2 regions of the Bacillus sp. 7894-2 genome follow, and region 1 is predicted to be linked to the other one. Evidence: predicted binding sites of a transcription regulator. Region 1 holds the regulator's gene; the other holds the start of a gene.

The links. The regulator NrdR, encoded in region 1, represses ribonucleotide reductase genes. The targets are predictions, from matches to a motif close to AACACNATATATNGTGTT.
Region 2: a site for NrdR is predicted at 2,412-2,429, ahead of CHI10_RS13815 (vitamin B12-dependent ribonucleotide reductase). Genes of this name have one in related genera too.

The regions. Positions count from the first base shown of each region.
Region 1 is NZ_NPDG01000097.1:16,660-21,093, reverse strand. Features, by position in the region: gene dnaI (primosomal protein DnaI) at 1-883, opposite strand, end outside; gene CHI10_RS14290 (replication initiation and membrane attachment family protein) at 883-2,313, opposite strand; gene nrdR (transcriptional regulator NrdR) at 2,454-2,918, opposite strand; gene CHI10_RS14280 (hypothetical protein) at 3,021-3,425, opposite strand; gene speD (adenosylmethionine decarboxylase) at 3,560-3,934, opposite strand; gene CHI10_RS14270 (glyceraldehyde-3-phosphate dehydrogenase) at 4,257-4,434, opposite strand, start outside.
Region 2 is NZ_NPDG01000090.1:14,071-18,504, forward strand. Features, by position in the region: gene CHI10_RS13815 (vitamin B12-dependent ribonucleotide reductase) at 1-2,262, opposite strand, end outside; gene CHI10_RS13820 (lipoate--protein ligase family protein) at 2,612-3,448, opposite strand; gene CHI10_RS13825 (rhodanese-like domain-containing protein) at 3,631-4,014, shown strand; gene gcvPB (aminomethyl-transferring glycine dehydrogenase subunit GcvPB) at 4,062-4,434, opposite strand, start outside.

The sequences.
Region 1 (4,434 bases):
ATTTAATGCGTTCCATGATTCTTCTTGCCTTCATTTTCTCTTCCTCGCCGCGCTGGCTGTAGGATAAATGATGTTCGAGGCCCTGCAGGTCGAAATTGGAAGTGAAGAAGGTTGGGAGGCTTTCCTGCATGCGGAACTGCAGAATCGGCCCTAAAATCTCATCCCTTGTCCAGCTGGACATGGTTTCTGCACCAAGGTCGTCAAACATTAAAACAGGCGCTTTCTTAATGGTTTCCATCTTGCTGTTCAGAGTCTGATCTCCAATTGAATTTTTCAATTCCCTGAATAATTCAGGAACATAGACAATCATGGACGATACTTTCCGGCTTGCAAGCTTATTGGCAATAGCACCAAGCAAATAAGATTTGCCTACACCGAACTTGCCGTAAAAGTAAATCCCCTTTTGCTTGGACCCCGGCTGGTAGTCCATTACAAAGGATGCAGCCTTATCCACAGCCTCAATGCGGTCGTCATCATCATATATCGAATCAAAAGTGGCATGAAGGATATCTGTTGGCACATATAAACTCTGAATTAATTTTTCATTTCTCCGCTTTTCATCGTGCATGATCTTGCGCGGGCACTTATCATACTTCAGATCGATTGATCCTCTTTGAATCACAAGTTCCGGATGATAGCCCTGCATAAAATTCACACAGCCCTCCAGGCTCGGACATTTATTGCATTCCTTGCTCTGCTGCGTATATTCAAAGAGCTTGCTAAGACTCTTTTCAACCATTTCAGATGTCAATTCATCCCGATGAGTTTGGATAAAAGCCTTCACTTCAGGGTGATTAAGCGTTTGGTCCCTCATCATTTCATATCTTTTTTGAAAACCTTCATTGCCCGCAAGGCGCCTTAATGTCTCGTTAATTTTTTTCATCAATCAGTCACCTCCTGTGATCGCAGTTTTTTTAATTTTTCTTTAAGTTCCCTTTTTTTCAATTCCCGCTCATACTGTTCCTTCTCGCTGTTTTCCTGTTGGGCCTGTTCCTTCTTGGCGGCTTTGCTGCTATTTTCATCAAACCAGTCCGGAAGCATCTCTGTCCTGATCGGCTTCCTTTTGTTCCCCGTTGGGCCTGCTGTTTTCTTTCCTTCTGCCCAATCAAGGTATTGGCGATGTTCTTTTTTAGCTAATTCAATGGCTTCCTGGGGTGTCTTAATTTTCTTTCTTGCCCAGTGGCCTGCTATTTTTTCTACGTACCCTTTGGTCAGCTTCATATCTGTTTTGAGCATAACATATTGAATCAGCACATTAATTACCCCGGGTAAAAGCTTTTGCTGGAACATGACATCTTCTATAATCTGCAGATCGCCTTTCGAAGGTTCCGCTCCCCCGGATATATCTTTTAAAAGCTGCCTTGGTGAGGTAATTTCCAAATAACGGATCAATTCTTCCTCCTGTGTTTCAGGCTGTTTTTTTTGAGCCTGATGGATAGCAGGCTGAACCCTGTCAATCAGGGATGGAAGCATATCCTGGTTTTGGAATTGATACCAATCACGTGCCGATTTTCTTAATTCATCAATGTTTATCTCATTATCTTCATTCACGGCGCTGATGACAATGTTTTTCATCTGGATGGGGTCAATTCCATATAAAAAGGCAAGATTGCTGATGGATTCCTTCACTTTAATTGTAAGGGCTTTTTTTGGTACAAGCGATTCGTTCAGTCCTGCCTGAAGCAATTCAAAATTAAAATCTTCATTCCCGATTTGAATGCCTTCCTGCTCCCGCCTTCCAATATACCCTTCCTCATCTGTTTCATTCATCAGCTGTACCACTTCATCGTCAAACGAACCAGGGTGCCCGGATTGAAATACATCCTGGAAAGCTTTCGTTACTTCCTTATACCCTCTGGCCGGCTGCACCTTCTGATCTGAGAAGAAACGCTTGAGTCTCATAAATTGATTTTTGCCCAACTTCTTATAAAGATAGATATTGAGCATGCCGTCAAGGAAGAATTGTTCAGGTGTCAGCGGTGGAAGAAGTTCGTAAACGAATGACCTTGTTTCTTCATCCTTATTAACATATACCTTTAAGAGTCCTATACCTTCAAGCTTGAGACGGGCTTCATAAATATCTTTAAGCCCCATCCCCATAAAATTCATTAAACTATGGTGTGAATTTGAAGATGACCATAGCCGGTTTTCTTCAAGCTCTGCCCATAAAGTCATATACAGACTGAAGCACACAGAGCCAATGAGCGGCTGGTATAACAGTGTCAGCACTTTCCGGTCATAATCATGCAAAAGCCCGCTGGCTGCTACTGTATATCGATCAATGGGGAGCATCTCCTGCCAATGCTGGGCCATGGTGTTCACCTTTTTCTATTTAAAATTTTTTTCAGGCTGTTCATCAAAAGCATATCCCGCAAAAAAAAGAGCCAAAGAAAAACCTTCAGCCCATCAGCCTAATTCATCAAAAATCAGAGGCAGCGGCAAAACTGACCTGATTATAATTGTTGCTCTTTTTTAATTAGTTCCTTGAGTTCATCAATAAACACATTGATATCTTTAAATTGCCTGTATACTGATGCGAAACGGACATATGCGACCTCGTCCACATTTGCGAGTCTGTCCATGACCATTTCGCCAATTTCATCGCTTTTTATTTCAGAGACACCATTGCTGCGGAGTTCCTTCTCCACTTCAAAAGTAATGTCCTCCAGATCTTTAAGGGCTACCGGCCTCTTTTCACATGCTTTAATAAGGCCTCTCAGAATTTTTTCCCGGCTGAATTCCTCTCTCGTTCCTTCTTTTTTCACAACGATTAATGGAATTTCTTCCACTTTCTCAAAAGTCGTAAACCGGTATCCGCATTTCTCGCATTCCCTTCTGCGGCGGATGGACCGGCTGTCATCCACAGGACGGGAATCGAGCACACGGGTATTATTGTTTTGGCATGAAGGGCATCTCATACAATCAGCTCCGAATTTTTTTATAAGTTGGCTTTAGACTAATTACCGAATATTATTTGATACTCTTATCTTATAAAAAAGGAGTTGACAGTACAAGTAGAACTATTTATCTGCGTTTCTTGCAGAACCGAGAAAATCATGCCGTTTATTTAATTTTTCATAAATCGAAAGAACTTCTCTCTTAAGAATTGGATGCACACCTGCCGGTGAGGACTGCTCAGTTGAAATATTGATATCTACAGCCGTTTCAAATGGCCTGACAGTCACGACTGTCACAATGGCAAAACAGGATTTGTCTTTTTTAAGTTCTGCTGCAATCTCGCCGTGTTCTTTGGAAGTGCTGAGAATATTCACATTATGGTCTGCTTTGAATAACTCTTCAATCGTCTGCATCATTTGTGCTGTATTGGTTCTATAGTATCTTGTAGTGAGCTCAGGATCAGAGTGGTTTTCGTTTGTTTCACACTGCTTTTTATAGCGGCTGGCAAGCTGCCTGAAAATTGACATTCTCTTTCCTCCGTATATTATTTGTATCCTTATTGTACTATTTTTTATAGAGATACTAAAGGCAATGGGATTTTAGGCAAAATAAAAAGAGGTGTATTATGATACACCTCTGGATTGCCTAAGATTATTCTTTATTAAAGTACTTGAGCTTGTTTAACTTGAACTGGACCCATACCGCGAGGAATTTCGATATTCTCACGCGTTTGAGCTCCTAACGCTTCTGCAATAAAGTCTGCAGCGATGTTAGGGTCAAGATCTCCACACGTATACACATCAATGCTGGCATAGCCATGCTCCGGGAAGCTGTGAATAGTTAAATGAGATTCAGAGATGATCACCACTCCGCTTACACCCTGTGGCGCAAACTTATGAAATGCAACCTCGCGAATTTCAGCACCAGATTTTAATGCAGCATTTACAAATGTCTGCTCAATAAAATCCATATCATTTAACTTTTCAAAATCGCATCCCCAAAGTTCTGAGATAACGTGACGACCCATAGTTTCCATATTCAAATTTCCCCCTTTAAACTTTTAAGCTATTAATTAATGAAATTCCAGATTTATACTGGTCTATAACTACCACGGGGGAAAGTTAGTCCAGAGAGGTCCTAACCCTTTAAGTAGCTACCATACCAAAACCTCGGAGAAGTTCACGAGGATTAGTATACTTTGTTTAATTTTTTTTTGCAACACATTGTAATACATTTTTTTTGGCAAAATTTCTGAAGACTTTTCCTTCTCAGGATTAATTTTGTCCAATAAAAGGAGCCTGCCGGGGAATGGCAGGCTTTAAGGGTATGGGTAGTTTTATATTAAAAGAGATTGGCAATTATCCAACCTTTACGGCAGATGCCTGAAAAAGTTCCTGTGCAACATATTTTGTCAAGTCTACGACACGGCAAGAATAGCCCCACTCATTATCGTACCAGGCAAGCACTTTCACTTTGCTGGTGCCGATTACCATAGTAGATAATCCATCAATGATGGCAGAGTGTTCATTTGTGTTG
Region 2 (4,434 bases), on a different contig from region 1:
TTCATACACCTTTTCAACCTGTTCAACACTGTAGCCTTTCGGTGCGTTGACAGTTTTACTAATCGAGCTGTCGATCCAGCGCTGAATCACACATTGAACATCTGCGTGCGCTTCTGGAGCAAGATCCATCGCTGCGATAAACCACTCAGGCAGATTTTCAGGATCTGCATCCGGATTGCGGTCTAAATATTCCTGAACAATATCTGCCTTCACTTCAATGAACTTGCCTAAGCGGCCGCTTCTGAAGTATGAGAAGGAGAAATATGGTTCAAGGCCTGTAGAAACACCAACCATGGTCCCTGTGGATCCCGTAGGAGCAACGGTTAGAAGATGTGAATTGCGGATTCCGCTTTCTAAAATAGAAGCACGGATATCCTCAGGCATTTTCTGCATGAAGCCTGTTTCGGTAAAAGCTTTGCGCAGGCGATTTGTTTCTTCAGGATTTTCACCTGTTAAGAACGGGAAGCTTCCTTTTTCCTCCGCAAGCTTTACAGAAGCTTTGTATGCTGATGTAGCAATGGTCTCAAAGACTTTATCAATCAGCACGTTGCCTTCTTCAGAGCCATATTCTGTTTCACAATAGATGAGCAAATCATGAAGCCCCATAACGCCAAGACCAACTCGCCGCTCGCCTAATGCCTGCTTTTTGTTCTCTTCAAGGAAGTATGGTGTAGCATCTATTACATTGTCCTGCATCCGTACACCTACTTCAACAGTACGCTTCAGCTTTTCAAAATTAACAGTTTTATTTTCTTTATCTGCCATTTCTGCAAGATTTACTGCTGCAAGGTTGCATACAGAATTTGGCGCCAGAGGCTGCTCGCCACATGGGTTTGTAGCTACAACCCTTTGTCCGTATGCCTGTGCATTCGTCATGTCGTTTGCGTTATCGATAAAGAAGATGCCTGGTTCAGCTGAGTATGTTGCACAGATGTTAATCAGGTTCCAAAGCTCTTTCGCTTTAATTTTACGGTGAACGCGGACTTTATAGCCTAGTTTTGCCCAATCTCTGACATCACCGACTTTATGCCATTCTTCGTTGTATGTTTTCATCGTTTCGGCATCATAGGATTCAACATCAGGGAAACGAAGCTCATATTCTCCATCATTTTCAACCGCATCCATAAATTCTTTCGTGAGGCAGACTGAAATGTTTGCTCCTGTAAGGAACTCAGAGTTATGAACACTATAAGTACCGCCAGCCGCCAGCTTCTCCTCAGCATCTTTTATGATGTTTTCACTGAAGCCGCCATAGCCTGGAATGCTTTTATAATTAATAATGCCCTGGTACATGGCAATTTCCTGTTCATTAAATGGAGTAAATTTCAGTTTTTCTTTAGCATATTTTTTTATTGTTTCATCATTTGTATTTTCAAGAAGGAAGCGTAAAATTCTCGGGTTTTGCATTTTCGAGATGATGAATTCGATAATGTCCGGATGCCAATCGGATAGCATAATCATCTGCGCACCTCTGCGGGATCCCCCCTGCTCCACCAGGTGTGTAAGCTTCGCAATATCATCCAGCCAGGAAACCGAACCGGAGGATTTGCCGTTTACACCTTTGGCCAGTGTATTGCGAGGTCTCAGAGTTGAACCGTTTGTCCCTACTCCGCCGCCGCGGCTCATGATCTCCATTACCTGCTTGCGGTGCTCGGAGATTCCTTCACGGGAATCCTGCACGAATGGCATTACATAGCAGTTGAAATACGTAACATCTGTGTCAGCACCAGCTCCATACAGCACGCGGCCAGCCGGAATGAAATTCAGGTTTTTCAATTCCTGATAGAACTTCTCAAACCATTCTTTTCTCTTTTCTTCGGTCTTCTCAACCGATGCAAGGCCTGTTGCGTTACGCTTGGCGATTTGCTCATAGAAGATTTCCAAAGGCTTCTCGATTACATCAAGAGGCTTTGTAATAATGCCTGTTCTCGATTCTTCCGGATCATCCAGCACTCCTCTGTAATCTTCCTCTACTAAAACCTTGGCTGTCTTGTTTTCCCAGTCAATATCGAGGATGTAGCCTAAGCCGCGTGCAGGAAATTTGGGATCTTCCTTAATGGTGAGGACAACGAAGTCACCGTTTGTGAGTGTCACTTTCTCGGTGTCTTTGAAGGTATAGCGATCTAGCATAACCAAGCGGGAAACACCTTTGTGGGTCATTTTCATATCTGAGGTTACTGGGTGAACCTGAGGAAAGAGACGGATGTCCTTGTTTAAACGTTCAATGTTCAATTTCATTTTTTGTCCTAGAGCAACAGACATTGTTACAACTCCTTCTAAATTCAATTATCTAATTAATGTGTGTAAGTATTCTGTCAGATAGAGTAAATCTATCTGTTTTAAAAGAGTACCCTAAAGTTACCATAACTCAAACCTCAAAATCAATATATAGTGTCCTAAATATTTTCGACACCACTACATATTGTGTCTGATTCAACTGAATCTGATTTTGTCAAACTTAAAATATACTAAAATTTAAAGAAAAACAGAGTTAACAGCCGATTTCCGACATTTAACGATAAATTTTAACATATTTTGAAGCTTGCACTTTTCCAAAGCAATAATTGGAAAATTATTCATTAAAAAAAGAGAAAAAGCGACTTAGCCGCTTTTATCTCTTATAGTTCCAGTCATCACTTTCATATCGTTCTTTTGCGATTTTTTGCACATATGCCATCTCTTCATCTGAAAGCTCGTAAGGTTCCAGTACAATGTCCAGGCCTTCCTCAAACCCTTTCTTGAAAGCTGCCTTAGCCTGTTCAAGAGTAATATTTTCTGCTGTCAGCTCGTTTATGGCAACAGCTTTATTTTTAAAAGCCTTTTGCATTCTCTCTTTTACCCGGTCATTAGGATATTTGAATAAGCTGAACAGCTTGTCTTCATCCAAATCAAGCAAAATAGAGCCATGCTGAAGGATTACACCTTTTTGTCTTGTTTGTGCACTCCCTGCTACTTTACGTCCTTCTACAACAAGTTCATACCAGCTTGGGGCATCAAAACAAACAGCAGATCGTGGATTTTTTAGAGAGTCTCTTTCTTCAGCCGTCTTTGGTACAGCAAAATAAGCTTCCATTCCCAGAGCGTGAAAACCTTTTAGAATTCCTTCAGAAATGACTCTGTATGCTTCAGTTACTGTACTCGGCATTTCCGGGTGGACTTCAGGAACGATGACACTGTATGTGAGTTCATGTTCGTGCAGCACCCCTCTTCCGCCTGTTGGTCTGCGGACGAACCCCAGGCCATGCTGCTTCACTGCTTCCATATCTATTTCTTTTTCAACCTTTTGGAAGTATCCAATTGAAAGAGTTGCAGGATTCCAGCCGTAAAACCGGATTACAGGTGGCATCTTCCCTTCACTGTTCCAATCAAGCAAGGCTTCATCCAGAGCCATATTAAAAGAAGGCGAACCTTCTCCTGAATCGATAAACCGCCAAACTTCTTTAGTCATATGTAACCCTCATTTTCAATTTCTTTAACTGGTCATTTGCGGTTATTAGTCTAACAAAATTCCGATGAAAATTAAAGCAAGTTGAATTTCCATAACAAATTTTCCTGATTTCCTTTACTCCAATCAGGAAAGACTTATATAATATTAGTTGGCTTACCTATGCGTGAAAGGAGAAAGACATATTGGAAACACTTTATTTCATTCTTATCATTTTGGGTGCAATCATTACCTATTCTGTCATAACATGGTTTTATCAGCGCCGAATTGTTAAAACGCTTACTGAAGACCAGTTTAGAGAAGGCTATAGAAAAGCCCAGTTAATCGATGTTCGCGAACCAAATGAATTTGAAAACGGCCATATTTTAGGTGCACGCAATATACCGCTTTCACAAATGAAAATGCGCATGAAAGAATTGCGTCCGGACAAGCCAGTCTACTTATATTGCCAGAGCGGCATGAGAAGTGCGAGAGCTGCCCAGTTTTTGCACCGTAAAGGCTACAAAGACCTTTCACACCTGCAGGGCGGGTTTAAAAAATGGTCCGGAAAAGTGAAGGCGAAAAAATAATATGTTATTTTAAAAGGCCCCGTCAGTTTGACGGGGCCTCTTGTTTATTATTGCTTTTGGTAACGGAGAACCGGCTTTCTTGCAGCCATGGTTTCATCCAGACGGCCAATAACTGTTGTATGTGGTGCTTCCTGAACAATCTCAGGGTTTTCCTCAGCTTCTTTTGCAATTTGAATCATCGCGTCGACAAAAGCGTCCAGCGTTTCTTTGGATTCTGTTTCAGTCGGCTCAATCATGATGCACTCTTCCACGTTAAGAGGGAAATAGATGGTTGGCGGATGATAGCCAAAGTCAAGAAGGCGCTTGGCAATATCCAACGTACGCACGCCAAGCTTCTTCTGGCGCTTGCCGCTTAAAACGAATTCATGCTTGCAATGTCTGTCAAATGGCAGGTCAAAGAATGGCTCAAGCCTTCTCATC